DNA from 3 places in the Paludibacter propionicigenes WB4 genome. Region 2 is predicted to be linked to each of the others. Evidence: riboswitches for the same ligand, from Rfam matches in the RefSeq annotation. Region 2 holds a riboswitch; each other region holds the start of a gene.
What was found. Region 2 has a riboswitch for cobalamin ahead of PALPR_RS12780 (sirohydrochlorin chelatase). Riboswitches for the same ligand answer to the same signal wherever they lie in the genome.
Positions count from the first base shown of each region.

Region 1: it holds a riboswitch for cobalamin, as region 2 does, so the genes downstream of both, PALPR_RS03885 (TonB-dependent receptor plug domain-containing protein) here and PALPR_RS12780 (sirohydrochlorin chelatase) in region 2, are expected to answer to the same signal.
Region 3: it holds a riboswitch for cobalamin, as region 2 does, so the genes downstream of both, PALPR_RS07295 (TonB-dependent receptor) here and PALPR_RS12780 (sirohydrochlorin chelatase) in region 2, are expected to answer to the same signal.

Region 1 covers NC_014734.1:935,132-945,620, forward strand. Annotated here, with positions in the region: gene PALPR_RS03865 (ATP-binding protein) at 1-275, opposite strand, end outside; gene PALPR_RS03870 (cupin domain-containing protein) at 387-713, opposite strand; gene PALPR_RS03875 (Crp/Fnr family transcriptional regulator) at 864-1,532, shown strand; cobalamin riboswitch at 1,683-1,955, shown strand; gene PALPR_RS03885 (TonB-dependent receptor plug domain-containing protein) at 2,075-4,096, shown strand; gene PALPR_RS15285 (YncE family protein) at 4,125-5,210, shown strand; gene cobO (cob(I)yrinic acid a,c-diamide adenosyltransferase) at 5,349-5,885, shown strand; gene PALPR_RS03900 (cobyric acid synthase) at 5,985-7,460, shown strand; gene PALPR_RS03905 (pyridoxal phosphate-dependent aminotransferase) at 7,474-8,493, shown strand; gene cbiB (adenosylcobinamide-phosphate synthase CbiB) at 8,469-9,413, shown strand; gene PALPR_RS03915 (ABC transporter substrate-binding protein) at 9,410-10,489, shown strand, end outside.
Region 2 covers NC_014734.1:3,080,593-3,091,081, reverse strand. Annotated here, with positions in the region: gene PALPR_RS12790 (energy-coupling factor ABC transporter substrate-binding protein) at 1-138, opposite strand, end outside; gene PALPR_RS12785 (energy-coupling factor ABC transporter permease) at 139-882, opposite strand; gene PALPR_RS12780 (sirohydrochlorin chelatase) at 879-1,256, opposite strand; cobalamin riboswitch at 1,421-1,623, opposite strand; gene PALPR_RS12770 (RBBP9/YdeN family alpha/beta hydrolase) at 1,811-2,338, opposite strand; gene PALPR_RS12765 (glycoside hydrolase family 3 N-terminal domain-containing protein) at 2,596-4,917, opposite strand; gene PALPR_RS12760 (hypothetical protein) at 4,928-6,184, opposite strand; gene PALPR_RS12755 (SusD/RagB family nutrient-binding outer membrane lipoprotein) at 6,209-7,882, opposite strand; gene PALPR_RS12750 (SusC/RagA family TonB-linked outer membrane protein) at 7,897-10,489, opposite strand, start outside.
Region 3 covers NC_014734.1:1,721,015-1,731,503, forward strand. Annotated here, with positions in the region: gene gldG (gliding motility-associated ABC transporter substrate-binding protein GldG) at 1-815, shown strand, start outside; gene PALPR_RS07275 (SusC/RagA family TonB-linked outer membrane protein) at 1,223-4,498, shown strand; gene PALPR_RS07280 (SusD/RagB family nutrient-binding outer membrane lipoprotein) at 4,610-6,058, shown strand; gene PALPR_RS07285 (hypothetical protein) at 6,111-6,659, shown strand; gene PALPR_RS07290 (calcineurin-like phosphoesterase C-terminal domain-containing protein) at 6,677-8,161, shown strand; cobalamin riboswitch at 8,314-8,626, shown strand; gene PALPR_RS07295 (TonB-dependent receptor) at 8,863-10,489, shown strand, end outside.

The sequences.
Region 1 (10,489 bases), 1.5 Mb from region 2:
AGATGTTTCAGGTGAGCAATGATGGTTTTCTCGCCCTTCGGAATCATGCGCTCAATGGTAGCAATTTCGTCATAAGCTTCGGCTTCACGTTCTTCAAGCGTGATAGCTCCTACCGGACAATCACCGATACAAGCCCCCAAGCCGTCGCAAAACAATTCGCTAACCATACGGGCTTTACCATCTATCATCTGAAGTGCACCTTCATGGCAACCACTTACACAAGCTTCGCATCCATTGCAAAGATCTTCGTCTATTTTTATAATTGTTCGTTTCATTTGACCCCTAACCCCTAAAGGGGAATTAAGTTAGTATTGTTTTATTTCTGTAATAGTTTATTCTTTATGTAGAAACTGCGTCTTAAAGCCCCTTTAGGGGTTTGGGGTTCATTATTTTATCATGGTCAGCAACATCTTAAACTGCTCAACAGCTACCACTGCATGCCGAACGTTGGCTGGCATAATAATACTTTCGCCCACGGCTAGCTCGAATGTTTTTCCATCAATAACTACCTCGCCTTTACCATCCAGAACCTGTACAATGGCGTCGAATGGTGCGGTATGTTCACTCAGAAATTCGCCTTTGTCAAAGGCAAACAGAGTCACGTTTCCACGTTCGTTTCTTATTATGATTTTGCTTACCACCGAACCTTCGGCATAAGCCACTTTATCTGTCATGCTGAATTTTTCAGCTGTAGGGAATGCTTTATTTTCCATTATCTTGAGTTTTTATTTGTTATCTGTCTGTTTCAACCATTGGTTGTATTAATTATGCGGCAAAAGTATAGCCCGAAAAACAATAAATGTGTAACATCTGTTACACTCACAAAATTTGTTTGTATTTTTGTGCATAAATAACTATCAAACATGAGCAAAATAGATCTATCAGCCTGCCCGGTGTGTAGTAAGATTAAAATTGAGAATGAAGAGGCTTTTCTGGAAGACTTAAAATACAGCATTAAAGCACATCCTAAAAATGAATTGATTATCAGGCAAGGAGATGTATGCGATGCCTTGTACATGCTTATGGTAGGCTCCGTAAAAACAGAAATGATTACCGATAATGGAAATGTACTTGGCATTGAAATAATCAAAGCTCCACGCCCGTTGGCTCCGGCTTTTCTTTTCTCTGATAACAACCATTTTCCGGTCGATGTAACGTCGCTGGAAGAAGTAGAGATCATGAAGATACCAAAAGCGGAAATCTTGCGACTAATGACTACCAATTTGGATTTCATGTCGAGCTTTATGACTCATAATGCTAATCGCACGCAATTTCTGACCAATCGTCTGCAACTGCTTTCTATAAAAACCATAAAAGGAAAAATTGCCCATTTTTTACTCGAAAACTCTCCGGGTGAAGGAAAACCGTTTGAAATCAACCGTAATCAGACTGAGTTAGCCGATTTCTTCGGAGTAGCCAGACCATCGTTGGCCAGAAGTATTTCTGAAATGGTGCAGGAAGGTATCATCGAAGTCAACAAGAAAAAATATACCATACTCCATTCGAAAGCGTTACGCGAATTGCTGGTGTGAACAATATCTCCTCTTCAAATTTTTTTTCAAAAAAACTCACACGCTCACAAGACTATTTTTCAGCCAGATACACTTCTCAATTACAAGATCCGACGAACTTTTACATACATTAAAACCCGCAAAACACTTTCTCATTTCAGAAAAATGTACTACTTTTGCTCTCGCTTTGGTTTTAGTTCACGATTTCTCGTGAGCTGAATTAAAAGGGAAACAGGTGTAATTCCTGTACAGTCCCGCTGCTGTAAGCTCTTTAAACGTTTTGAACAACACTTTTGCCACTGAAATTCTCAGTAAGCAGTGAACAGTGAACAGTAAACAGTCCCATATAGACTGATAACTGATAACTGATAACTGATAACTGAAATCGGGAAGGCGTTCAAAACGGGAGTAAGTCAGAAGACCTGCCAGACAACAATCAATTTTCAGAAGCTTTCGAGGAAAAAGCGACGAAACATCAGCAAAAAACAACAATAATTTTGCCTTTGTGAGGTCATTTTCGGGAGCTATTTGATCGGTTTATTCATCGTCAAATAGTTACAACTGTGTTTAAAAACTTTTTATTTACATTCGTTATATTTTTATCAGTAACTACTTCGGCTTTTTCAAAGGTTTCGGGAGCTGACTCTATTCACGTCCAAGATCTAAAAGAAGTTACGGTAAACGGTCAGGCTATTAAAAATGCAAGAGCCTCCATGCCCATTCAAATTATTACCAATAAAGAAATGGCATTGCTTAATGCCAATAACGTTTCAGATATTGCCAAATATTTTTCAGGCGTTACCATTAAAGATTACGGTGGCATAGGCGGAATGAAAACTGTTTCACTTCGTGGTATGGGAACTCAATACACAGGCGTCAGCTACGATGGCGTAATGATGAGTGACATTCAATCAGGACAAATTGATCTGGGTCGTTTCTCTCTCGATAATATCTCAGAAGTATCATTGACTAACGGTCAGCCTAATGACATATTCCAATCGGCACGTTTGTTTTCGTCGGGCGGTATTCTTAGCCTCAGAACAAAATTGCTGGATTATAATAAAGACCAATCAATTGCAGGAAAAGTAGTAATTAAAGCCGGTTCATTCGGATTACTAAATCCTAGTTTATTTCTGACAAAGAACATTAATGAAAAATGGGCATTTAATCTATCTGCAGATGCACTTACGGCCAATGGTCAATATAGTTTCTTACAATATTATGGTTCTACCGATAACCTTTCGGAAAAACTAACCCGAACAAATAGTGATGTAAAATCATTGCGCACTGAAATGAACTGGTTGTATCGGATCAAAGAAAAAGAGAGTATTACATTTAAAACTAATTTCTTCGGCTCAGAACGTGGATTGCCCGGTAGCGTTACATTTTACAATACCTATGACTCTCAGCAGCGCTTAAAAGACAGAACATTCTTTTCACAAATCCACTATGAAAACCTGATTTCGGACAGATTTCAACATCAATATTTCGCAAAGTTCAACATATCAGACAATCATTACTCTGACAGAGATCCTAAATATAGTATCACCAATGGAATTCTCAAAGATCATTATTTGCAAAAGGAATATTATCTATCATCCTCATTTCAATATAAGTTATTTGAACCAATGTTCTTATCGTTAGCAACAGATTGGTTTTATAATACTCTTGATATCAATTCAAATGTCAACTTCAAAAACTTTCAATATCCGACGCGCCATACGGGTATGGCTAACCTTGCAACCAAATATGTAACGGAAAGACTAACTTTGGGAGCGAACCTGCTTTACACTCTTACGCGTGAACAGGTACAAACTGGAAATGCCTCACCAAATAGAGACAAGCTATCACCAACAGCAAATTTGTCATTCAAATTACTTGAAAACAAAGAACTAAGGATAAGAGCTTTTTACAAAAATATTTACCGTCTTCCGTCATTCAACGATTTATATTATCAGGATATGGGAAATTCAAATCTGCGTCCTGAAAATTCAAATCAATATAATATCGGATTCACCTATCTGGACACAGAAATACCTTTTTTGTCGGAATTTGCTATCATGGCCGACGGATATTATAACCGGGTAACAGATAAAATCATTGCTATTCCGCGAGATATGTTTCATTGGAGTATGACAAATAGAGACAAAGTAAATATTAAAGGTATTGATATTAGCCTAAAAGCAAGTGTCAAAGTAAAAAACTCCGATCTCCTGAAACTGAAAAGCAACTATTCATACCAAAATGCTAAAGATGCTACTCAGGGGAGTGATAACTTTGGAGAACAAATTCCTTACACCCCCTTACATTCAGGCTCGGGCTCCCTATCTTACGAACATAAAAAATGGGAAGTTGGATACAACATGATATTTTCGGGTATAAGATGGATAGGACAAACAACAGACAAAACAAACAAAATGGATGGCTATACCATACACTCAATATTTGTATCAAAAAATTACAAACAATGGAGGATAAACGCTGAAATCATTGACTTATTCAACACTCAATATGAAGTCGTGAAATTTTACCCCATGCCACGCCGAAATTTCAGGATCACAGTAGCAATGAATTTAGGCAAATAACAGATAAATCAAAACAACAAAATTATTTATGAAAACAACAAAAATTATTACAGCTTTATTATTAGCAGTTCTTTGTACTCCAACATTTACTTCTTGTAGCTCAAAGGATGAAGTTGAAAAAGTTAGTTCTCCCAGCTCGCCAAGATCATTAACGGCAGCAAACGGTAAAGTATATATAGTACAATTTGATGGTCATGTAACACAATTAGATACGACAAACTTATCATTAGGGCAAACAATCACTGTGGGAGCCAATCCTGACGCCAGCGTTATCGCAGGCAACAAATTATATGTTGCAAACACCGGTGGAATGGCTGCAGTAATGGATAGTACAATTTCGGTTATTGATCTTTCTACTTTTAAAGAAACTAAGAAAATTAAAGTCAACCTTAACCCGGCAGGTATCAAAGCAGACAGCTATGGTGACGTATACGTTGTTTCAAATGGTGATTATAAAAACATCCCCGGAAAATTCCAACGTATAGAAGCAGGTACAGATAAAGTTACAGATATCAATGTCAAAGCCAAAAATTTTGATATAGTAGGCGATAATGCTTATATTTCGAACTTCGAATATGATGCAAATTGGGCTGCAGCAAACAAAACTATTGCAATATACGATGTCAAGAATGAAAAGCTAGTTAGTGCCAATATAATTTCTACCGAAATAGCAAAAACTCCTTATTGTATCGACGTTAATCCGGTAACCAAAGATATCTATTTAGGAGTTACTGATTATACAAACAATGGTAAGATGTACAGCTTCAAAGAAGATGGAACTTATAATTTTGAATTTACGACTGGTATAAATCCATCTAAAACAATATTTTCTAAAGATAACAAAAGTCTCATTGTATTAAACGAAGGAAAATATGAAGCTAACAATGCAGGCTTAAGTTTCTTCGACCTTACAACTAAAACAAGCACAGATAATTATTTTCTTGCAAAAAATAATCGTGCATTAGGAGATACCGGACAAGATATGATCAGATATGGTTCTAAAATCTATATTGCCGTATATAAATCAAGCATCATTGAGGTTATTAATGCAGTTACAGGAATTTCTATTAAAACAATTCCAATGGTAACTTTAACCGATAAAGTCGCGAAATAAGAGAAAAACAAGCATTCATTCTAAGCAAACGATGCATGGTTTGGAATAACTGAAACTAAGATGCTGCCATATCTTATGTTCGGTTATTCCTTTTATAAATAATTACAGCTTTTCCATAGTCTAGCACTTTGAAAAAGTTTGCTTAAACACAAGAGTAATATGAAGGGATACGTACATGTTTACACCGGAAACGGCAAAGGAAAAACTACTGCATCGCTCGGATTGGCGGTTAGAGCATTGGGAGCCGGAAAGAAAGTATATATCGGACAATTTGCCAAAAGCAAACATTATTCCGAATTAGTCACAATTGATAAGTTACTGACCGATATCACCCTCAAGCAGTACGGCATGGGGTGCTTCATTTTTGATAAACCTAAGGAAGAAGATATTCAGGCGGCTCAGCAAGGACTGAAAGATGCTATTGCTGCTATCGAATCCGATAAATATGATTTGATTATTCTGGATGAAGCTAATATCGCTATTCATTACAGTCTTTTTAGTGCAGCCAACCTGATAGAGGCATTAAACCGAAGAAATGAGCGAACTGAAATTGTAATTACAGGTCGATATGCATGTCAGGAAATCATTGATTATGCGGATTTAGTGACTGAAATGAAAGAAGTAAAACACTATTATCAACAAGGCGTACAAGCTCGTGTTGGTATTGAAAAATAGGATGTAGTTACGAGGTGATAGTTACAAGTTACGAGGCTGCTCTTTATACTCATGTAACGTGTAACTTGTAACTCGTAACTTATAACTCGTAACTAAAATATGACTCAGCTCTCTCCCCTCATGTTTGCCGGAACAGGCAGCGATGTAGGTAAAACCATTATCGCAGCAGCATTCTGTCGCATATTCAAACAGGATGGTTACTCTCCTGCCCCTTTCAAAGCACAAAATATGGCTTTGAACTCATTTGCAACACCCGAAGGGTTGGAAATCGGTCGGGCACAAGCTGTTCAGGCCGAAGCTGCATGTGTTCCCTGTCATACCGACATGAATCCTCTGCTGCTTAAACCAACCACCGATACCGTTTGTCAGGTAGTATTGAATGGAAAATCAATTGGGAACAAACATGCTTTTGATTATTTCAAGACAAACAATAAAGCCAACCTGCGTAAGGAAGTTTGTGCAGCTTTCGACAGGTTGGAAAGTCGATTCAATCCCATAGTGATTGAAGGAGCCGGAAGTATTTCAGAAATCAATCTGCGTGAATTCGATCTGGTAAATATGTCGATGGCCGCACACGCCAAGGCATCGGTTATATTGGTAGCAGACATCGACCGCGGAGGTGTATTTGCGTCTGTTTACGGCTCTGTTATGCTTCTTACCGAAGAAGAACGAAAACTGGTTAAAGGAATACTAATCAATAAGTTCAGAGGTGATATTCGCTTGTTCGAGTCAGGCATAAAAATGATTGAAGACTTATGCAAAATTCCGGTTGTAGGAGTTGTTCCTTATTTTCATGATATCTACATTGAAGAAGAAGACTCGGTGATGCTGCATACAAAAAATCGTTTTGCCAAGGAAGGGAAAGTCAATGTAGCTGTGGTACTCCTACAACACATGTCTAATTTTACGGATTTTAATCCACTCGAAAGAGATGACCGCATTCATCTGTTCTACACAAATCAACCAAAAGATATTGAGAATGCAGATATTGTAATTATTCCCGGAACGAAAAGCACCCTGCATGATTTGCAAATTCTACGCAAGGATGGAATGGCACAGGCTATTATTCAGGCCAATAAAAATGGAAAAACTGTGGTGGGTATCTGCGGTGGCTACCAGATGCTGGGCACTGAATTATCCGATCCTGCAGGTGTAGAAAGCGACATCAGACAACTTCCCGGATTGAACTTACTCCCTCTGAAAACCACTCTGGAAGGCGAAAAGATAACCAAGCAGGTAAGATTTTCATTTCTAGGCGGAGAAACCCTATGCGAAGGGTATGAAATACACAATGGACGTACTGAAATCTTATCAACAGACGTACAAACCTTGAACACTCTCGAAAACGGCTCGACTGATGGTTGTATAAAAGCTAACTGCATTGGAACATACATCCATGGAATACTGGATAATGCAGAGTTTGTGGATTATCTGATTCAACCTTTTTTGAAAGAAAAGTCAAGTGAGACGAGCTTTGACTACTTCAAATTTAAGGAAGAGCAGTACGATAAACTGGCAGCGCACGTCCGCAAATATGTGAATATGGACTTAGTTTATTCAATGATAACTAAATAGACCGTAAATAATTATGGCAAGTCTACACGGAGATGATTATCAGGGAGAGTTGAGAGCCAATTTCAGTTCAAATGTATGGCATGAAGCCGACAATACTGATATGTACAATCACCTTTGCAATTTATTCGCAAAAACCCGTCGTTACCCTGAAACCGAAGCTGAATCCTTGAAAATGACATTGGCTGAGATATATCGCATTGAATCGTCACACATCAGCATTGGTAATGGTTCAATAGATATTATCTACCGGATTGCACAATCTTATCGGGGGAAAAAATCAATCATTGTTTCTCCTACCTTTTCGGAATATTCCAGGGCGTGTGAGATCAATGAACATACTATAAAGCTTTGTAGCAGGGAAGATATAATGGTTGAAATTGATAAGTTTCAACCGGATATGGTATGGCTTTGCAACCCAAATAACCCGGACGGAACATGCTTTGACCGAAAGGAATTACAAGCTATTTTATACACTTATCCACTGGTTACTTTCATTATTGATCAATCTTTTCTGGATTTTACGATGCAGGAGACCTTGACTGCAAACTCTGTTCTTGAATTCACCAACCTGATACTTATTTATTCACTAACTAAACGATACAGCATCCCCGGATTACGGATTGGATATGTAATTGCTCCTAAAACAATTATTTACAAACTGGATTGTTTTAAAATACCCTGGTCGGTAAACACGCTGGCCATAGAAGCCGGAAAATATGTTATTAGCCAAAAAGACAGCTCTTTCGATTTAAAAACATGGTTAACGGAAAGCATTCGTTTTCAAAAAGAAATAAACCGCATTGATATTTTTGAGGCATTGTCAAGTCATACTCCATTCTTTCTTGTAAAATTGCGTAAAGGAAGAGCAGCTGATCTGAAAGCCTTTTTGTTGAAAGAAGGCATTTTAATTCGCGATGCATCGGGATTTTATAATAACAAAGTGCAAATGATCAGGCTAAATACCCTTTCAATAAATCAGAATAATCTTTTAATTGAACGCATGAACGCATGGAAACAGAGCTTATCACGTTAGCCGCTTTGGTAGTGGGTTTTCTGCTCGATAGCATATTGGGCGACCCTGCCGGTATACCTCACCCGATAGTTGGATTTGGCAACTTAATCGGATGGTTGGAAAAACGGTTGAACAAAGGTTCGCACCGGTTCATCAAAGGCACTCTGAGTACGGTGGTATTAGTAGCTGCTACATTTGCTATCACGCACTACTGCATCCTTTTATCCGAACAGATTTCTCCCTTTATCAGCTTCTGTTTAAACTCGGTTATCGTATTCTTCTGCCTTTCGGCTTTAACTCTCAGAAAAGAGGTGGCCATGGTATTTGAAGCATTGCACCAGTCACTTTACAAGGGGCGTAAACAGGTAGCACGCATAGTGGGACGTGATACAAAAAATCTAACCACAACTCAGATTAAAACAGCTGCTTTGGAAACGCTCGCTGAAAATCTGAGCGATGGGGTCATTGCCCCATTGTTTTGGTTTGCCCTGTTGGGTGCTCCCGGCATGTTGAGCTATAAAATGATTAATACGCTCGATTCTATGATAGGATATAAAAATGAACGTTACAGCCTTTTTGGTAAATTTGCTGCCAGACTTGATGATGTAACTAATTATATTCCGGCTCGTCTTACAGCTTTGCTCATGCTAATGGTCAGCGGACAGCCCGCTAAATTAAAATTTGTGCTGGACAATGGAAATAAGCATGCCAGCCCTAACTCAGGTTATCCTGAAGCCGCACTGGCAGGCATACTGGGCTGTCGATTTGGTGGTCCAAACTACTATTTTGGCAAAGAGGTATTGAAACCCTATATCGGAACCACTGAGAAACGACTAAATGACGATGATTTGGAAATGTCGCTGATAGTCAATAAACGGTGTGAGCTGGCTATGCTCATACTGGTGTCTATAACTTTATTTATTCCGGCTTTATTCTCATGAAAACAAGAAACCTGATTCTGCTTACCACACTATGCCTTCTTGCTTGTACAAATCAGCGCAAGAAGCAAGACATTTCTATCCAACATACTAAACAGAACAAAGAGGTACACTATGCCAAAGGCTTTAGCATCAACAGATTTAAAGACTACACACAAATCGTAGTACGAAATCCTTGGGATTCGACCAAAGTGCTGGACACCTACATACTCGTAGACAGAAATAAAAAGCTTCCGGCACAATTGCCCGAAGGAAATCTGGTAAGAACACCTGTAGAACGCGTGGCTTTTGCTTCATCGGTTCATGCAGGCATCTGGAATCAACTGAAAAAAGCACATCTAACCGTTGGTGTCTGCGAGCCGGAGTATTTTAGTATTCCGGTAATCAAAGAAGGTCTTAAAAGCGGTAAAATTACTGATCTGGGGATGGCTACTTCGATAAACATTGAAAAACTCATTGCCGCTTCGCCCGATATACTGGTTATTTCGCCTTTTGAAAACACGAAACGTACTGAATTTGAGAAAGTAAACATAGTGGTGGTAAAAGATGCATCATACATGGAAGAATCACCTTTGGGTCGGGCCGAGTGGATTAAGTTTGAAGCTGCATATACAAATGAAGGCAAACTGGCAGATGAGATTTTCAGTAAAATTGAGCGAAACTATTTGGAACTTTGTAAAAAAGTCTCGGGTACAACTAACAGACCAACTGTATTCACCGAGAAAAAATTCGGCGATATATGGTATATTGCCGGTGGCAAAAGCTATTTAGGTACGTTTATGAAAGATGCCGGAGCTGATTATTTGTGGAAAGATTTGAATTTTTCAGGCTCAGCACCCTTTACTTTTGAGAATGTCTATGCAAAAGCCATCAAAGCCGATTTTTGGTTATTGAAATACAATGATACTCAGTCCTATTTAACCTACGAATCGTTAAAAAACGAGTATAATCTGTATGGCAATTTCAACGCCTTTAAACAGAAACAAATTTTTGCCATCAACACGGCTAAAACACCTTTTTATGAATCCGGTCCCATGGAACCCGACTGTGTTTTGGCCGATCTGGTTCATATTTTTCAT
Region 2 (10,489 bases):
TTTGTCAATACCCTGCACCATCGAAACGGCTTTGTCATCCGTGCCTGCAAACTCAGCGTGTTGGAACATTACCAAAGGTAGACTCACCAAAGCCACAATCACGATAACCATCCATCCATATTTACGAATTGTCTTCATTTACTCCGGTTGTTTTGATACATGCAGAGCTGTCAGCTCTTCCGCATTGTGCGACTGAATAAAATTAAACACCATCACCGAGATGAATCCTTCCACCACCGAGAGTGGCAGTTGTGTTATTCCAAAAACGCTAATGAACTTGATAAACGAAACCAGGATAGATCCGTTAGCTCCCGGAAATGCCACAGCCAGTTGAAAAGCCGTCACGCAATACGTAAACAGACTTCCCAAAGCAGTAGCCAGAAAAACGGTTACCGATCGGTTTACTTTCAGTTTTGTGAATAGCCTATATATGCCCCACGACAAAAATGGTCCGCAAATTCCCATAGAACATACGTTGGCTCCTAGTGTGGTAATGCCTCCGTGTGCAAGCAGCAAAGCCTGAAACAGCAGTACCACCAGTCCAAGCACCGACATGGTAGCCGGTCCGAAAAGAATAGCTCCCAGTCCGGTGCCCGTCATGTGCGAACAGCTACCGGTTACGGAAGGTAATTTTAGTGCCGACAACAAAAAGGTAAATCCTCCCGCCACGCCCAGCAATATCTTGATCTTACTATTCAGTACTACTTGTTTTTTTATGGAACGGATGCCCCAAATGATAAAAGGAATATCAACAATGTACCAAAGCAGACACCATTGCGGAGGCAAAAAGCCCTCGGCAATGTGCATGGCATACACCGATTGAGGCACGAGAAGCATTATCAGCAACCCTGCAACAGCTATTTTTCGAATCGGTTTGTTCATTTGGACTCTACTTCTTCAATCCGTTTAATCAGAATATCACGCAAAAGCGGCTCGAAGCCAATGGGGCGACCAAACTTAAAGTTCAGATGAGGATAGAGGGCTTTTTGTTCTTCTAAAATTTTGGGAATGTCCAGTTTAATATGATTTCCCATAAATAGGAAATAAGGAATGACTGCAATATCGGTAACTTCACTTTCTGATAACTCTTTCACAACGGTAGGAATATCCGGCTGAGAAAGTTCCATAAACGCACCTTTTACCTCAGTGGAGGTATAACGACTACTTACCAGTTCTACTACCTGATGAAATTCAGCAACGGCATCTTTCGACCGACTACCATGACTCACAATGAGTACAGCTTTTTTAGTTTCCATGTTTTCAATATATATAGGCACTGCTTGTGTCGAAAAACGGACACAAAAAATGCGGAGATAAAAAAATCATTTTTCCCGATGAAGCAGCCACGTAAAATAAAAGGATGAAAACAGAGGAGTATCTTGAACTAGAGTCCTGCATCTTCGCTTTTTTTCCCGAAAGCTACGAATTATATTTGGAGGCAGGTCTTCTGGCTTGTCCTGTCTTAGCGGCCTTCCCATCCCCGTGGGGGACAGTGGCTAGAGTGTTGCTAAAACGTCTTTGTGGACTTACAGCTACGGGAATAGCTCCTGAATTAAACAGGATTCCCTTTTAATCCCATGTTTCGAATGTATCGAAACGGGAACCAACAAATTTTGTATTGCAAAAGTAGAACAATAATTTGATAGAATCAGCAAACATCTATCAACATTTTGGAGCAAAAAAATATCTAATATCTTATTGCTCTAAGAATATGTGGTTTAGAAAATAAATATTAACTCTTGGTTAGATAGAGCGCAAGGCAATCATAATATTATCAGAAAAGACAAGTAAAAAACAAACTTATCATTACTCATCCGAGCTTTTTCAAAATTTCCAATCCTTGCTGCCATTCGCCATAGCCCGACAAACTATTAATATGTCCGGCTTCGCCAATGTTTATGAATTCACTACCCCAGTTTCGGGCATAGTATTCTGCCCTTTCTATTTTCATCCAGGGGTCGTTTGTACTGGCTACCAAAGTTGTACGAAATGGTATTCGCTGCGTCGGAGTTTCTCTCACAAGGCGGTCGTCCACCTTTTCACGAATCACGTCTACATCAGGTGGAGCTACCAACAAAGCCGCTTTCACGCGCCGATTGTAACGTTTTACCCATTCGGCAACAGTAAGGCAACCTAAACTGTGTGCCACCAATACCACCGATTCGGGGTCATAACCGGCTATAGCTTTGTCAATATTATCAGCCCATTCCTCTATGTCTGGGTTATCCCAGTCACGTTGTTGAATTCTGTGAAAGTTTGGTTGAGTACTCTCAATCCATGTTTGCCAGTGGTCGGCTCCTGATCCCTGGTAGCCGGGTATGATGAAATAGTGTGTCATATTCTTAATAAAAACTGAGGGTTTAGATGTCCTCTTTGGACGATACAAAATTCCTACTTTTTTGGAATAAATACAATCGCACGCTTATGGTAAATTTATACCGTATTTGTGGTATATACACTCGCCAATGGATATTATAATTTCCCTGAAAGCAAGTTTAGAAAAATTGAAGAATAAAAAAAAGGGAAGCATCATCACGACGCTTCCCTTCAACCAATTTACACAATCTTTTTCGTTAACTATAAAATCTGTAAATCTTATTTATTTGGACTCATCCATTTATTTGTTTTGTCACAGGTTATGTTCAGTGTTTGGTTGCCTGCCTGCATTCTGAAGTCGCCTTGTTCCAGAATCCATTTACCATCTGCCCCTACAAAAGCCAAATCACTTGCTTTGATGGTCAATGCCACCGTTTGAGTTTCTCCGGGACGAAGTTCAATCTTCTTAAATGCTCTTAGACGACGGTTTTCAGGAGTCAGCGATGCCACCATATCACGACTGAACAGCATAACCACTTCCTTACCGGTAATTTTACCAGTATTGGTCACATCAATGCTAAAGGTCAGTTCATCGCCTGCATTGAAATTCGGCTTTGAACATTTGAACTTATCGTATTTGAATGTGGTATAACTTTGTCCGTAACCGAAAGGCCATTGAACAGAAATAACCGCATCATAATCGTAGGCTCCTTCCATCTTATCCGTTTCCTCACTTACACGATAGTCGTAAGTAGTCAGTTCAGCCTGATGGCGGGGATAAGTATAGGGCATTTTAGCCGAAGGATTCGCATCGCCTGCAAGAATATTGGCAAGAGCATCGGCACCATAGTTACCCGGAAGCAGAATGTTGATTATCGCATTGGCCAAAGGTTCAATGTCGTTGATAATACGCGGACGACCTCCATTCAGGATAAGAACAACCGGCTTTCCGGTAGCAGCAAGTGCTTTTACAAGATTACTCTGATTGGCAGATATCGCCAAATCGGACAAGTTACCCGGTGTTTCGCAATAGGAATTCTCGCCAATACAAGCTATGATCACATCCACATTTTTGGCTGCATTGACTGCCTTCTCTATTTCCGGAGTATTTTCTTCGAAATAACTACCCTCGGACACATACGTCACTCCTTGCTCAAGCACCACATTCTCCTTGCCGAATTTATTGCTTACAGCCTCAAAAATGGTATTGTAGGCTCCGGCAAACCGATCGGCAAGATGTCCCTGCCAGGTATAGCTCCAACCTCCGTTCAAACAACGCATAGAGTTGGAATTAGGGCCGGTAACCAGAATCTTCATTCCCTTTTTCAGGGGAAGCATCGCATCTTTGTTTTTCAGCAGCACTTCCGACTCTTCAGCAGCCTTCACAGCCAATTCAGCCGATTTCTTACTTGCAAATTCAGGATAATCGGATAAAGAAGTATTGGGTTTATCGAAAAGACCCAGGCGATATTTCAGTCGGAGAACACGGCTCGCAGCATCGTCAATACGACTCATCGGTACTTTTCCTTCTACTACAAGTTCTTTGAGCAGCGTACAGAAATTCAGATCGTATGGTTCCATAGCCATGTCAATTCCGGCATTGATAGCAATTTGTATGGCTTCCTTTTTGTTTGCCGCCACATGCTCACGGGTGTACAAATTATTGATGTCGGCCCAGTCAGTTATTAACATACCATCCCAAGCCAGATCTTTTTTCAACCATTGCGTAAGCAACTCGTAGCTGGAGTGTACGGGAATTCCGTTGATGCTTCCACTATTTACCATCACGGTAAGTGCACCAGCCTCTACACATGCCTTAAAAGGCGCAAAGCACTTTTCCCTGAGTTCCGACACCGGAATATAGGCAGGAGTTCTGTCTTTACCGGTACGCGACATGCTGTAGCCCATATAATGCTTTACCGATGTTGCTATTCTGTCAGCCGGAATATGGTTGGGATCGTCTCCCTGAAATCCACGTACGGCATTGCTCCCCATGACGGCATTGACAAGGCAATCTTCACCATAGTTTTCCCAAACGCGGGACCAGCGTGGATCCCGTGCCATATCAACAGTTGGTGAATACGTCCAGGGACAATTGGCAGCACGAGTTTCGTAAGCGGTCACTTTCGCTGCATCGTATGTAAGCTGAGGATTGAACGAGGCCCCCAGATTTATATTCTGTGGAAACAGAGTGCCTTCGAGCGTGTAGGTTGTACCGTGATTTTGGTCAAGCCCATAGATACATGGTATCCCTATTTCCTTCATAGACATATCCTGTATCATACCGATCAGCTCCTGCCATTTCGCACGTGTTTGCGCAACAGGGCCAGGTGCATTCAGTATCGATCCTACCTTGTATTTGGCAATGGCGTTATGAAGTTTCTCCTTATCAAGGACGAACACACCATTTTTCATATCCCCCAATACATCGATAGAAAGCTCGGTCATCTGACCTATTTTTTCATCCAAAGTCATGCTGCTTAGTTTTTTTTCCACAGCAGCTTCTATTTTTGATTTTTTCGGATTAGCAGCAAACACCACCTGTCCGAGACAGGCGATGCTTGCAGTAATTCCCATAATAAATGTTTTGTTTAAGCGCATTATCAGTTTATTATTTTACAGTTACAAGATCAACGAAGTAGCCATGACCGACAATAAGGAATCCACTTTGATCTTTAATCGCATCAAGAACTGCTTGTGTAAGGGTAACATTCAACACACCATCAGCAGAAACATCAACTTTAGCTGTTCCGGGTAAATCATTCCACCATCCGGAAGTAGTGCGTATCTGATGGTATGTTGCCGTAGGTTCAATCGAATAGTGTATAGACATCACAGCACCGGGCTTAATTGATGTAAAAACACTCGAACCAATAAGGTTGAAAGTTTTGTTCGGATTACCATCAGGCAAGTCCCATGATACGTAATGATGTCCGCTCCAAAGCGTTTGTTCTGATGATATTACAATCTTAGTATTGTTTGCAACCACTTTATTTGCAAAGAAAGTCACTTCTTTACCATCGGCCATTTTACCTGTCAAGGTGTATTCTCCGTCATTGAGTGAAGGGCAGGTGAACTCTAACCGACCGGCAGTTTTTACAGCAAAAGTAGATACGGCTGTACCGCCAAAATCAAGCGATGCCACTTTGTCGAGGTTAATACCTGTCATAACGCAGTTAGCATTAGCTGTAGCCCGATCGGCTCCGGTTGTAACCAATGCTGCTGAACTTACAGTAACCACATCGCCTCCATATTCCACATTGTCAGTACCAATAAGTACAACCCGTTGTTTGCCTTCAGGAACCCCGGCAGGAACAGTGTATGAAATATATGCACCTCCGTTATCCGACACAACAGTCATGTTGGTGACAGCGATGTTACCTACTTTAAGGCCTTTTACCTGATCAAGATTTTTTCCATACAGCACAGCCTGGGCACCCGGAGCTATGAATCCCTCAAAACTGACTTTTGTAGTCGCTGGATCAGCGTCCAAAGGATTGACACGTACAATTCCTTCGCGAGAAGTGGTTTTTCCGGCAGTAGTGGTTACTACTACTTTCATATCATATACCCCGGCAAGCAAAGGCATGTCTATTTTTTTACCCGATGCTACTTTGGTTCCATCAAGATACCAATCCACCGATACAAAATCGGAAGGTGTGACGGTTAATTCCATTGTAAAATTGGCATCCCTGTTGATAGTTGCCACTGTAGGCAACTCTCCGCTAACACGATCGGGAAAGGTCGGTGCAAGAATATGCGGTTCGTCGTCTTGACCCGCTACCGAAAACGGCTGTTCGTCGTTGCAAGAGCTGAGCATGACACTCATGGAAAACAACGCTATTAATGTTCGATATATAAGTTTCATATAATATGCTTTAATTGATGACTATTAATTCACATCCCACCAAAGAGGTGTGTTCCAACTATTCTCTCCTCCCATACGGCTCAGAGCTTCTTCGTAACTTTGCTTGTTGTAAGAAGATTCGAGAACCGGATAAGAAAGGCGAACCGGAATATCTGCACCGCCTGTAAGGAACTGTGCAAAATCATATTCCGCAGGAGATTTCAGACGTGGATAGCCTGAACGGCGCACATTGGCCCAACTTTCAGCAGGATTGGTAAAGTGAAGTATCCATGCCTGTGTATTGATCGCAGCTTTTTTCTGCTCGTTGGTATGACCAATGCCATTATTGGTGATATATGTAGTAAACTCAGCATCCGTAATTTTGTCGCAACCGTAGTTGTCAGACAGGAAATTCATTGATGCACGTACACCTTTGGCATAAAGATCATCAACTGCTCCACTTACATTCCATCCTTTCAAAGCAGCTTCAGCCAGCAGGAAGTTGATTTCAGCATAAGTTATAACAACACCCGGGTTATTACTTTTCAGGAAATTGTTGGCCAATTTAGGCTCTGTTTCTCTGGCCACACTTGACTGTACGGAAGGATTAGTCAATGCTATTTGCTTCAGTATATCACTTTCGTAACCGGTAGGCCATGGTTCCCATGAAAATGCTCCCGGATCACGTGGATTCATAGTGACACCTTTCGCCAGTACTTCTTCCGTAAGATCGATACGATTGTTTGTACTTGTAGAACTCATCAATCCGTCATAATAGAAACGTGCGATACGGTAGGTACGTGGGTCGCCAGAATTCTTCATCTGGTTGAAAAATGTAGAACACAGATAGCTTGGGTTGTTGGCCGGGTCATTACCGAAAAGCAGTTTTGACAATGCATTGCCACGATAATCAGTATACGTCTCTTGTCCGAAGCTGAAAGGCACATCCATGTATTTAATCAGTGCATCATCCGAAGCGCTGGCGAGTATTCCTCCGGCATCTGATAGTGCGTCTTCAAATTCCTGTTTCGCTTTTTCAGGTGCTACATCAGAAATACGCATTGCATAGCGAAGACGAAGTGAGTTAGCAAATTTTTTCCACTTGGTAACATCGCCTTTGTATATCACATCGCCCGAAATTTTATCTCCGGACTGATTAAGTGCTGTACCAGCTTCTTTCAACTCTTTGAAAAACCAAGTGTAAATCTCTTCCTGAGTATCATAACGCGGATTGAATTTTCCATCAATATATCCCAAGCCTGCTTCGCTACAAGGAGCATCTCCGTAAACATCTGTAATCAACGAGATCATGTAAACACGGTATATGCGTAATGCAGCATTAATATTTGACAAAGCAGCATTTTCTTTGCTTCGGTATACACCATCTGTCAGGTTTTTAATTGCTTTAGGATAGAAAGATGTCCACATACGGCTCATTTCATTGTTGTCGATAGTGTGGCGACCACCATAATTGGTTGTATTCCAACAACCCATCAATTGTTGTGCGAAAGCATAATGGTAATTTCGGTACATTTCCACCATTCCAAGATCACCGTAGGTCTGCAATTCGGCTGTTGTCAGCTGTGCATTAGGATCGATGCTGTTTGCCTTTGAGGGGTCGGTATTTAAGTTCTCCATATAGCTGTCGCTACAGGAACTGACCGTAACAGCGAATATTGTCAGCAATAACAATATATTTGTTCGTATATTAGTTTTCATTATTTTTCAGATGATTAGAATTTAACATAAAGGTTAAAACCATAGCTTTTACGCGACGGTAACGAACCATATTCAAGTCCCATACCGGTCGTGTTATTGTAGTTAGAATCAGGATCGATATTAGGAATATTTTTCCATACGATGAACGGATTGCGCGCTACAAAAGAGAGTGACATATCCTGAACAACCTTGCCTAACCATTTTTTAGGGAACTGGTAACTCAGGGTGATTTCACGGCATTTCACGTAAGAGTTGTCATAAATGAACATCGCCGGAGCATTGCGGCTCACACTCATCCAATAAGTTTCAGGATTGATTTTGATGTCATTTGGACGATAGGTTCCGTCTCCATTATCGATTACACCCGGAGAAACAAAACCTCCGGTTGGAGTCCACGAAGCTGAACCTTTAGCGATTCCGGCTGCCTGACGTTCTTCTTCCGATTTGTACCATGCCTCACGACCGTCTAATGTAGCCAAGCTTTTTCCAGATTCATAAGCCGCACGTTGAGACATAGAATAAAGATCAGCTCCAACTTTTACATCAAACAATGCTGTCAAACTAATATTTTTATATTTGAATGTTGTATTGAGACCTCCTGTCCAATCCCATGAAGCATTACCCAGTACATGGTTGCTTTTGTCATACATCGGCAGACCGGTGGCAGGGTCGATAAGAATATTTCCATCGGCATTGCGTTTGAAATCGGGACCAATGATTGAACCGAAATTTTCACCTACCTTAGCAGCAACCTGCACATCAAGCCACGATGCTTTTTCAAGTTCAAACATATCCATGTTATCGGTGAGTTTCCTTACTTTGTTATTGTTTTTTGAGAAGTTGAAATTCAAATCCCAAGAAAAATCACCTACCTGCACCGGACGTGTGTTAAGTGCTATCTCAATACCCTGGTTCTGTATTTCACCGGCATTAATCAAACGATAAGGATAGCCTGTTGCCCAGGTTGACGCCATACCCATAATCTGATTTCTCGAAATCTGATTGTAATACGTAAAGTCGAGACCCATGCGTTGTTTAAAGAATTTTGTCTCAAAACCGATTTCAAACGAATTGGTTTTGGTTGGTTTAAGGTCTTTGTTAGGAATAACCTCGTTGTCAATGTATCCAATAGTATAACCCGGATATGTAAACTTAGACTTAGAGTATACAAGCCCTAGTTTGTAAGGGTCTGTATCTGATCCAACCTGTGCCCACGACATTCTCATTTTTCCATAAGGCAATATATCGTTGCGTTTTATCAGTTCGGAAAACACAAAACTACCTGATACCGAAGGATAAACATAAGTATTGTTGTTTACAGGAAGCGTCGATGATTTATCGCCACGAATTGTAGCATCCAGATAAACAAGGTTACGCCATCCTAAATTCACAGCTCCAAAAACGGAGTTAATTTGTTTGCGGTAACTGCTTTCCTGAAGGCTGGTTTCGTTAAAGCTCATTAAAGCTACCACATCGCGTATCTGCATATCCTGTGCAGTGATTATGGTTGTTTGTTTATCAATCTTGTAAAAGTTACCTCCCACAGTACCTGTGAAGTCGAAATCTTTCCAACGATTGTTATAGGTGGCAATCAATTCAAAATTGTACATTTTGTTTTGGAACTTATTGTTCTGAAGATAACCAGCTTCGTATCCGGGTGTAGTCGGTGCTTTGAAATCCTGGAAGTTGAACCAATTAAGTTCGGCACCACCGGTACCTTTTATTTTGAGATGTGATCCGATGTTCCATACGGCAGAACCATGGAGGCGGAACAAGTCTTTCTTCGATTCGTTTGAGTTTTTGTAAACATCCCAATAAGGATTCACATTGTATGGATCCATTCCGTTCCAGTTGGAATATTCACCATTTTTATCCTGATAGGTACTTAGCCAAGCCTGATCGTAAGTGTTTGCAAGAGTCATAAGATTCTTACCAATGTTTGACTTACTGTCACCCAATGCCGGACGGTTTTGTACATTTTCATGCGTGTAGTTGGCCGAGAAGTCAAGATCCACCTTCTTTAATGTAGTGTTTGCTCTAAGATTAAAGATGTTACGACCCATGTTTGTTTTTGGAACTATATCTTTATTCCGCAAGTCTGTAAGTGTGAAACGCAATCCTGTATTTCCCGCATTAGACGATACCGTGACGGTGTTGTTTGCAGTCAGACCGGTTCGGAAGAATCCCGAAGTATTGTCCGGTATTATGAGATACGGATGCTGAGTACCGTCAAAATATCGTAACATATTGCCGCCATCCGCTTTTGGACCCCAGCTTTTGTTCGTATTTGACACGGCATCAATACTGTAACTACCATTGCTTCCCATTCCATAAGTCTGCTGAATGTTATTCCATTTAGACAATTGGTTATCAACAGTAAGCGTTCCGTTATATTCAACCGAATAGCGTTCGTTCCGGGCTTTTTTGGTGGTAATAAGAATTACACCATGACTTGCGCGGCTACCATAGAGCGCTGAAGCGGCGGGACCTTTTAGCACCGACATGCTTTCAATGTCATCAGGGTTGATTGATGAAATACCATCACCGAGGTCGTAGCCACCACTAGTTCCTGCCGAACCAAAATTTGAGTTATCCAACGGTACTCCG
Region 3 (10,489 bases), 1.4 Mb from region 2:
ACCTCAATGACCAGCTTTTCAGATATGGCATTCGCATAAACTCCATCCTACTCCAGGACGTGCAATGTGCTAGCGTACCTGTTAATATTGCACCAGCCAATGCATCTCCTCAATTCGAACCGACTCCCTGGTATTTTGCGCCGTTATTATTGGCTTCGCCCGAACATCCTGTAAGTCGAAACATCACCGAAGTGCGTTCAGAATTCTGTTCCGGAATTGATGTTGTTGGTAACAACAAGCAGGTAGATTATCAATTACTACTGGCCACCTCGGACAATACCCACATCATTGGCACACCTACAACCATTGATTTAAGTCAAAAAATTAAAGAAAACGATAAAACATACTTCAGCGGTGCTTATGTTCCGGTAGCTGTTTCGATGGAAGGTATTTTTGATTCGGATTTTGCCAACAGAATGACTCCAAAGGGATTGGCCAATACCACACCTACACTAAAACAAAGTGTTAGAACCAGACAAATCGTTGTTGCAGATGGTGATATTGTAAGAAATGAAGTTTCCAGAAAAGACAGTGCTTCAATTCCATTAGGCTTTGACAGATACATGAATCAACAGTTTGGCAACAAGGATTTTGTCCAAAATGCAGTACTATTCCTTGCCGATAACGATGGCTGGATGCAATTGCGCTCACGCACTATCAAGTTAAGACTACTCAATAAAAAAATCATAAGCGAGGACAGACTTTTCTGGCAACTTACCAATGTTTTGACCCCACTAACATTATTACTTTTGTTTGGTATCGGTTATCAAATAATTAGAAAGAGAAAATATACCAGAAATCAATCTGTAAAATAATCTATTTCTGTTTCAAAAAATAGCAGATTTTATTCAAAATTTATAAAAACAGAGGGTGTTCATTACAAGTAATACTCTTTTATTTCGTCCCAACTTGCTCCGAATTATCAGCACTTTCTCTATCAATAATAAGGCCGAAAACAAACTATTCAGACAATTTCCCTCTCATACTCTATCCTATCAGGCGCAAGCACCTCAAAGATTAATGGAGCAAATAACTAGCCAAATCATCATAATGATTTATACAACAGAAGGTTACATATATCTAAAAATATAGTCGTTAATTTACTTCACATATAAATCTGTACACAATATTCACAGCTTAGTAATCATTGCATAACAAGAATGTAACCTTAATGAAACTTAAATCATCTTATTTTGTGAGCAAATAAACATTATAAGAATTTATGACTGATTTAAAAAAATTATTTAAGGCAAAAAAGTTTGTATTGTTACTTTCGTTCGTCGCATTTCAGGTTATTGGATATGCGCAATCTACTATTAAGGGCAAGGTTACCGATAGTAAAGGGGATCCTTTAATAGGAGCCACTATAGTAGTCAAAAACTCTGCCGAAGGTGCTGCCAGCAATGCACAGGGAGAGTTTTCATTCCAAACGAGCAAAACTCTAAAGCACGGATCTATTCTTACATTCAGCTATATTGGGTACAAAAGTCAAGAGGTGAAATTCAATGACACTTACCTCAACGTATCCTTGTCCGATAACTCAACAGAACTGGATAATGTAGTAGTTACAGCTTTAGGTATAAAACGTGAAGAAAAAGGATTAGGATATTCTACCCGCAGCGTTGGGGGAGATGAAATTGCAAATACAAATCAAAGCAACTGGTCGTCAGCACTTAATGGAAAGGTAGCCGGGTTGTCAGTAATGTCTCCCGGAGGTCCGCTTTCATCCACCAGGGTTTCATTGCGAGGTGATGTATCCTTAAATGTTGGTGGAAATAATGCGCTAATTATTGTAGATGGCGTGCCTATGAGCAGCCCACAAAGTAACCCCGGAGTAGCTTATGGTGCAGGAAGTGCAGCAGAACTATCCGTTGATTATGGAAATGGCTTCTCGGATATAAATCCTAACGATATAGAGAATATCCAAGTACTAAAAGGAGCTAGCGCTACAGCTTTATACGGTACGCGTGCAGCCAACGGGGTAATTATGGTTACAACCAAATCCGGCAGCAATGCAAATAAAGGATTGGGAGTAACATTTACGTCCAATATAAGCACAGAAGATGCTGCTCATTTCCCAGATTATCAGTACGAATTTGGACAAGGACTTCCAAGTAACATAGGCAAAGTAGGAACCGAATATGCAGGAAAATTATACTATTCTTATGGAGCGGCCCCTGACGGAAACTCATCTACCAGTGGCACCAGTAGTGCTTATGGAGCAGCCTTCAATCCTGATCAATTATATTATCAATTTGATCCTATTACTCAAACAAGATCTACTACTGCAACTCCCTGGATACCTTACAAAGACAATCGGAGCGGCTTATTTCAGACAGGATACACGCTTACAAATTCTGTTGCAATAACGGGCAAAGGAGATAAAGGATCGATGCGTGTATCCCTTACTCATACAAAAAATGAATGGATATTACCAAACACCGGATTTCAACGTTTTGTAGCCAGTGTTTCGGCACAACAACAAGTTTCAAGGCGGTTAAAGGTCGCATTAAAAACTTCGCAAACTTACCGAACAACGGATAATGTTCCTGCCCTGGGTTATAATAGTAATTCCATTTCGTACTTTTTGATTTTCCAAAATCCCAATGTAGACTTAAGCTGGCTACGCCCAATGTGGAGAACAGGTTTAGAGAAATCAAAACAGCTACAACCTTATAGTTCATTCATCGGTAATCCCTATGTTACATTATACGAAAACGAAAATCCATCAAAGAAATACAGTAGCGCTTCTTCGCTTACAGCCAATCTGGAATTGTCCAACAGATTTGAATTTCAGGTTCGTTCTGCAATTCAGTTGACTAATGATATCCAAGAGCAACACAGAACAGTGAGTGATGTAGTATATGGAAACGGTTACTTTAAAAAGCAAAATGTATTTGACTATGAATTAAATACAGATGCTTTACTAACGTTCCATGATTCGTACAGCAATGGTCTTACGGTAAATACTTCTGTGGGAGGAAATGTAATGTATAGATACTACGATGCACTTTCGTCAGCTGTTATCGGATTGATAACTCCGGGCATATATATGCTGGCTAACGGGGCATCAAATGCTGTGGTATCAACTAACATCAGAAAAAAAGCCATTAACAGCTTATACTTCACCGCCAATTTTGCATATCAAAACAAATTATTTCTGGATGTAACAGGCCGAAATGATTGGTCATCTACACTGCCGGCTCAAAACAGATCCTTCTTTTACCCATCGGTTACAACCAGCATACTTGTAAATGAACTAGTCGAGTTACCCTCAGCAATTAGCCTTTTAAAACTAAGAGCTTCATGGGCGCAAGTTGGTAACGATACTGATCCTTATAAAACTTCAAGTTATTATAACACCGGCAATTTTCCGGGCTCCGTAACAGTAGCTTCAACATTATTCAATCAAAACTTTAAACCGGAGATATCAACCAATTACGAAACCGGAATAGATTTCAGAATGTTTAAAAATCGTTTAGCTATAGATTTGGCGTATTATAGCAATAAAACCAAGAACCAGATTTTAGATGCTCCGTTAGATCCGACGACTGGCTATTCCCGGGCTACAATTAATTCCGGAACAGTTCGAAATCAGGGCATTGAGGTTGAATTAACTGCAATCCCGGTGAAAACAAAAGATTTCGTTTGGAAAGCAAACCTGAATTGGTCAAAAAACTACAACAAAATTCTTTCGTTAGCAGAAGGATCTGACGAAAATCAACTAATCTCCAATATTGGTAGCGCTTCTCTGATAGGAACCGTTGGAGGAACCACTGCTGATTTGTGGGGATATAAACTGGTTCGGAATCCAAATGGAGATGTAGTTATCGGAGCAGATGGTCTACCATTGCGTGGAAGCGAAATAGAATACGTAGGTTCCGCCTATCCATCGTGGAAAGCAGGAATGTCCAACGAATTTACATACAAAGGATTTAGATTCAGTTTCCAAATAGACGGACAACTTGGTGGGTTGATTTATTCACAGTCTTTCCACAAAATGACAGAACAAGGAAAACTAGCCTATACTCTGAACGGACGTACACCAGGCTCTCAGTATTATATAGCAGGCGACGATCCGCGCATTACAGGGAACCCAGCATTAACTCAATCAGGAGGCATTTATATGGTAGCTCCGGGCGTTGTAAAAAATACCGATGGTTCATACAGTCCAAATAGTAAGCTTATTACAGTTGAATCATATTATAAAGAGTATAACCGCATAGCAAACGTTGAAACAAACTCTTTCGATGGTTCATACCTGAAACTTCGTGAAGTCAGATTTGATTATTCGTTGCCGGCTAAAATTATCAAGAAAACTCCTCTGACTGCAGCTTCTATTGGCGTTTATGGACGAAACCTGCTATGTATAACCGATTATCCTTTATTCGATCCTGAAACAGTAGCATTAAATGGAAGTTCAATAGTTCCGGGTATTGAAACCGGCTCATTACCCTCTACCCGAACACTGGGAGTAAACCTGAGTGTGAGTTTCTAATAACAATACTGTGTACCTAACTGATTATCAAACAAAATTAGTATAAAACTGGAATTTGAATCAATGTTATAAGTTCTCAAATCCAACACATACGATAAAAAATAGCTTTATATGAAATATCTTAGTAAAAAAATAGCTTTACTCGTTCTCATAACGTTAGCTTTCAGCTCTTGCACCAATTTCGATGAGCTGAATACCGACCCAACCCGGCTAAATCAATCCAATCCGGGCACTTTATTAAACCCTGTTCTCTACGAAATGGCTTCTTATAACTGGAGCAGATATAACGACTACACTTTTCCACTGATGCAAGGCACTGTATCAACGTCGAGTATTAGCGGTGTGGGTTGGTACAACATACAAGATGCTGCAGGTGATGGGAGTTGGTCTACTTACTATAAATGGCTAACCAATATCAAAGAAATGGAGAAACAGGCAATCAAGCTTAATGAACCAAATTACCGCGCCATAGGAATGACTCTCAGAAGCTGGATATTCCAGCTATTAACTGATGGATTTGGAGATATTCCTATGACAGAGGCTTGTCGGGGCGGAGAAGGTATCTTGACTCCAAAGTTTGACAATCAGTTGGACGTTTACAAACAAATCATCAACGATTTAGATTCTGCCAATATGATTTTCGATACTGCTAACGGTTTAAAATACAATGCAGATGGAGAGTTATTATACGGAACTAACACTACGCTGACTTCAGGAGTTTCAACCGGAATTGTGAAATGGAAACGATTTTGCAACTCTTTAAGAATGCGCGCTTTGCTTCGTACATTAAATGTATCAGATCTTAACTCGAAAAACAAACTGTCTGAAATGCTTACCAACCCGACAAAGTATCCTGTATTTGAGTCAAACACTGACGCTGCACTTCTTCCTCTATCGGGAGTAAATCCTCAGTTGGCTCCAATGACTCGTCCGCAAGATTTTACGGCTTATATCTACTTGTCAGAATTTTTTGTTGAGAATCTGAAAACATGGAACGATCCGCGATTAGCACTATTTGCAACTCAGGCAACTAATGGTACTGTAAAATCGTATATTGGTCTGCCAAGCGGATACGCAGTTACTCCATCAATCAATGCCTCTCAGCCAAAACAAGCTTTAGCAATAGCTCCCATGAAGATAACATTGATGTCGTATGCAGAACTTGAATTAATAAAAGCAGAATACGACCAACGTTTCGGGACCGCGACTGATGCCGGTAATCATTATAAGAAAGGAGTGACAGCCTCTATCGAACAATGGGGAGGAGTTGTACCTGCAACTTATTTCTCGAACGCAGCAGTAGCTTATAATGGCACGCTGGAACAATTAATGACTCAGAAATATTATGCATTATTCTTTTGCGATTATCAGGCATGGTATGAGTATAACCGTACCGGGCTACCCAAAGTACCACGGGGTGTGGGCGTTTCTGTAGGAAAAGACATCCCAAAACGGTTTAAATATCCGATGGCTATACAACGGACAAACATGAAAAATTATCAACTTGCAAAAGCAAATATGGGAGGCGATGAATTCTCAATAAAACTTATTTGGCAATAAGTTCTCAGAATAAATCAATATTTCTTTAATTCATTAACTAACTCTGATTTTTATGAAGAAAATAATTCTTGCAGCATTTTCATTGCTTATTTTCATAAGCTCTTCAGCACAACAATCTGGAGATTTGGCAATGAGAACTAATGAAAACAAAACTGATAATCTTGATATTAACCCATCAAGCGCAATAAAACCGCATATAAAATATACTCTCGAATCATACGGAAACTCTATCAATATAAAAACTGCATTTCAAGATGAGCACTATTTAGGAGATACAATTTCAATTAAATGGAATTTGTTTTTAAAAAATTATAAACGAGTATATGAACAGACTGTTGGACTTTCGGGAAGCACAGTAGAAATAGTCAAACCTACAGTTTTTAATGCTGTGAGTAAGATAAACAATTACTACAAGAAGCTCTTTAAAAATGGAACTTTAAGCAAAGAAACTCTAGTTGCAAACATGAGTCACATATTAGATTGTGCAAATCTTCTTTGCTACGAAGATGACACAAAAAAAATAGAGTATGACATCAAAAATGCAAAAGATCCCAACGATATTCTTCAGGTATTCAAATCTATAGAAATTATTTATCATTAATCAAAACAAAAAAACATATGAACAAGCGTACACTTTCCATTATATATGGATTAATTATCCTGTTTAATCTTTCGTTGTTAAATTGTCAGGCAAGCACCAACAATATTGACAACACCTCCGATAAAACCCAAATCAGCGACAAAGCCGGAATGACTGTAAAAGGCTTAATTGTGGACAATAACAATAAGCCAGTAGAAGGTGTGGTAGTAAACGATGGCAAAAATTTCACCACCAGCGACCAAAACGGTATTTATTATCTACCATCCGAACTTTCGCGAAACAAATACGTAAGCATCTCAATACCTTCTGATTTTGATATTGAGAAGAACGTGGCAAACAGTTATTTTACAAAACTCTCGGATAAAGAAGCCGTAAACCGACGAGATTTCAAACTAAACAAACGTATAAAAAAAACTGACAAGTTTGTTTACATAGCAATCTCCGATCCACAAGTTAAAACAAGCAGCGATGTTAGCAGATTAGAGAGTGAAACAATGACTGACCTGAAATCGACAATAAAACAAAATGCAGGAAAAGAGATTTATGCAATGACTTTAGGGGATAATGTTTTTGATAAGATGAATCTGTTTCCACTGTACAAAACTATGCTTTCTTCACTGAAAGTTCCTGTCTTTTCCACCATCGGAAACCATGATTTCGACCTGAAATATAACGATTTGCACAACACAGAAAATCCGACAAACAATTACGCTGAAGAAATCTACGAATCTTTTTTTGGCCCTGTAGATTATTCATTCAATCTGGGTAATGTACATATAATCAGTATGAAAAACATTGATTATTTTGCAGGAAAGAAATACACCGAGCAATTTACACCCGATCAACTTGAATGGCTAAAAAAAGACCTCGGATACGTAAAACCCGGCACCGTTATTTTTCTGAATCTGCATGCTCCCACTGCCAATAAAACATCGAAAGGCTCTGGCAATACCCGAAATGCAGCAGCACTTTTTGAGATTCTAAAAGGCTATCAGGTACATATCTTTGCAGGTCATACTCATTTCTACGAGAACGAAGAGCCTGCACCGGGTATATATGAACATAATATCGGAGCTGCCTGTGGAGCATGGTGGGCAGGCGGCGTAAATCGTTGCGGGGCTCCGAACGGCTACCTGATTGTTGACGTAAACGGCAAAGAGATCAAATGGCATTACAAATCAACCGGTAAAGACATAAACTACCAGTTCCGTGTATATAAACCGGCCGAATTTGCCACGCAAGCAAATTATGTAGTTGCAAATGTATGGGACTGGGACAGCAGTTACCAGATAAAATACTATGAGGATGGTGTTAGCAAAGGTTCAATGGAACAATTCGAAGATGAAGATCAGGATTTCATAACCATGAAAAATGGCACGGGAACAGGATATCACACCCTGCATCTTTTCAGATTTCAACCCAAACCTGAAACAAAAACAGCAAAAATAGAAGTAACCAATCGCTTTGGTGAAATCTACACACAATCAATCAGTTTAAAATAAAACTTTCGATTATTCAATATATTTCCTTTCCTCATATCAATAAGACTGACAACTACTTAGCAACAGTAGTTGTCAGTCTTATTTGTTGCATATCACCTTCAACACTTACCCAATAATACATACTTTACTACTGGGATTTAAAAAAAAGTCTTATCTTTGCACCCGTATTTGGTTCACTTCTCTGCATTCGCAGAAAGTGATTAAAAGGGAATCAGGTGAAAATCCTGAACAGTCCCGCTGCTGTAAACTCTTTCTTTAATTGACAATAAACAATTGAAGAAAACGTATTGAACAACACTTTTGCCACTGAAGCATCAGTTATCAGGTATCAGGTATCAGTTATCAGTTGAAGTCAATCTGACTTTTTTACTGTTTACTGTTTACTGTTTTACTGTTCACTGACATCGGGAAGGCGTTCAATAACGGGAGTAAGTCAGAAGACCTGCCGATATATCGATTTGTAGCTTTCGGGAAAAAAGCAAACAATCAGCAGGCCAGTATGTCATCTCTTAGTGTGTCTTCGTTTGTTTTTATTTTCCATTGTTATAAATCTGGGATTTTGTATTTCACCAATTTAAATAACAATGAAAGAACAAAAAACAAAACACGCAAAAAATTCAAACAACGGGAAGATTGTTTGGCTTTGTCTCATTCTGACAATTATTTTTTTTCCAAAAAATGCATTCTCGCAGAAAAAAAACATGTCCGACTCGATTTATTCTATCGATGAAGTGCTCGTCACGAGTAAACAACAACGACGGGAAGTAATGAAAATTGACGTACCACTCAAGTATGTCCCTGTATCTATCAGTAGTATTTCGAGAAAAACTTTTGAACAACGCGGCATCGACAATGTAAACGATGCGCTAAAAAATGTAACTGGCGTAAAACCTGTAGTAACCTATGGCGGTTTTCAAACGTTTTACATGCGGGGCTTTGGTTCTCCGGTACTGATGGTTGACGGACAGCGCGATGAGCGGATGAATTATTCGAGTAGCGCTCCGGTGCCGGACCTGACATCGGTAGAAAGTCTCGAACTCCTCAAAGGTCCGGCATCTGTGATGTATGGTCATTCGGCAGTGGGCGGCATTCTGAATATTGTGCGAAAAGCGCCTACCGAAGCATTTCACGCCAATGCCTCTATATCATACGGGAGTTGGAACAGCAAGCGGGCTACATTTGGTTCGGGTGGTAGTCTGAGCGAAAAGCTTTCGTACCGACTGGATATTGGAACCTCCGACAGGGATGGTTGGAGAGATAACCACGATAAACGGTTTTCGTCCTACCTAGCATTAGCTTACAAGCTTAGTTCCAAAGATAAATTGGAACTGAGATCGGGCTATGTAAATGATCTTTACGGTACTGAAGCCGGAATTCCTACCGTGCTCTATGATGTGAAAAATATTGCCGGGAGTGTGGTTTCTCCCAAAAGCACAATTCCTTCGACTATCAGTCGGGAGCAGCGGTTCAATGATCCGTCCGACTTTTTAAAGAATAAAAATTATAATGGTTTGCTGAAATACAACCATATCTTTTCGGATAACTTATCCATGTCTAATATCTTTTCGGTAAACAAAGATGATATCAATTACTTTTCTACAGAAACACTGACCTATCTCACGTCAACAAAACCTATTTATTCTACTTATTATGAACAGGGAGGAGTTAAAACCTATATCTGTCTGGATAGTATTCAACGCTCATCGCCCCTGCGCTTCTCGCATATGACAACAACTTACCAAAACCAGTTGGAAACAAACTGGACTCCTGTTATTGCCGGGCTAAAGCATACGATACTAGGAGGGTGGTCTGTGATGTATCTGGATAGAACAACTTATACCGGATATAATACCGGGGATGTCGTAGGACCGGGTTATTTGGCAACAGTGACTTCGGTAAATCCTGTATTGAATCAGGGAGCCATCATTACCCGCTTCTCAAAAGCAAATCCTCGACGCGACATGACCAATGGTTTTTATTTCCAGGATTTGATTGAGCTGAGCAACAAATTAAAAGTATTACTGGCCGGTCGTCTTGATCTGTTCAAATTTCAGGCTGCCGGTTCGGCGAACACCATCGACGGTCAACGAGATTACCTGCGCAACAATCTGAATTGGAGTTCCTCACAGAATACCTCTTTCACCTACAAGGTTGGTGCAGTTTATCTGCCTACTGAGAACTTTTCTTTGTACAGTTCTTTGGGTACGTTCTTTAAACCTTACCGCGATATTTATAACTCTACTTATATTTATGTGAATAAAGAAGGGACGGTTTTTACTCCTGTCAACGGTGAAGAAATTTTTAAACCAGAATCAGGTTATCAAGCAG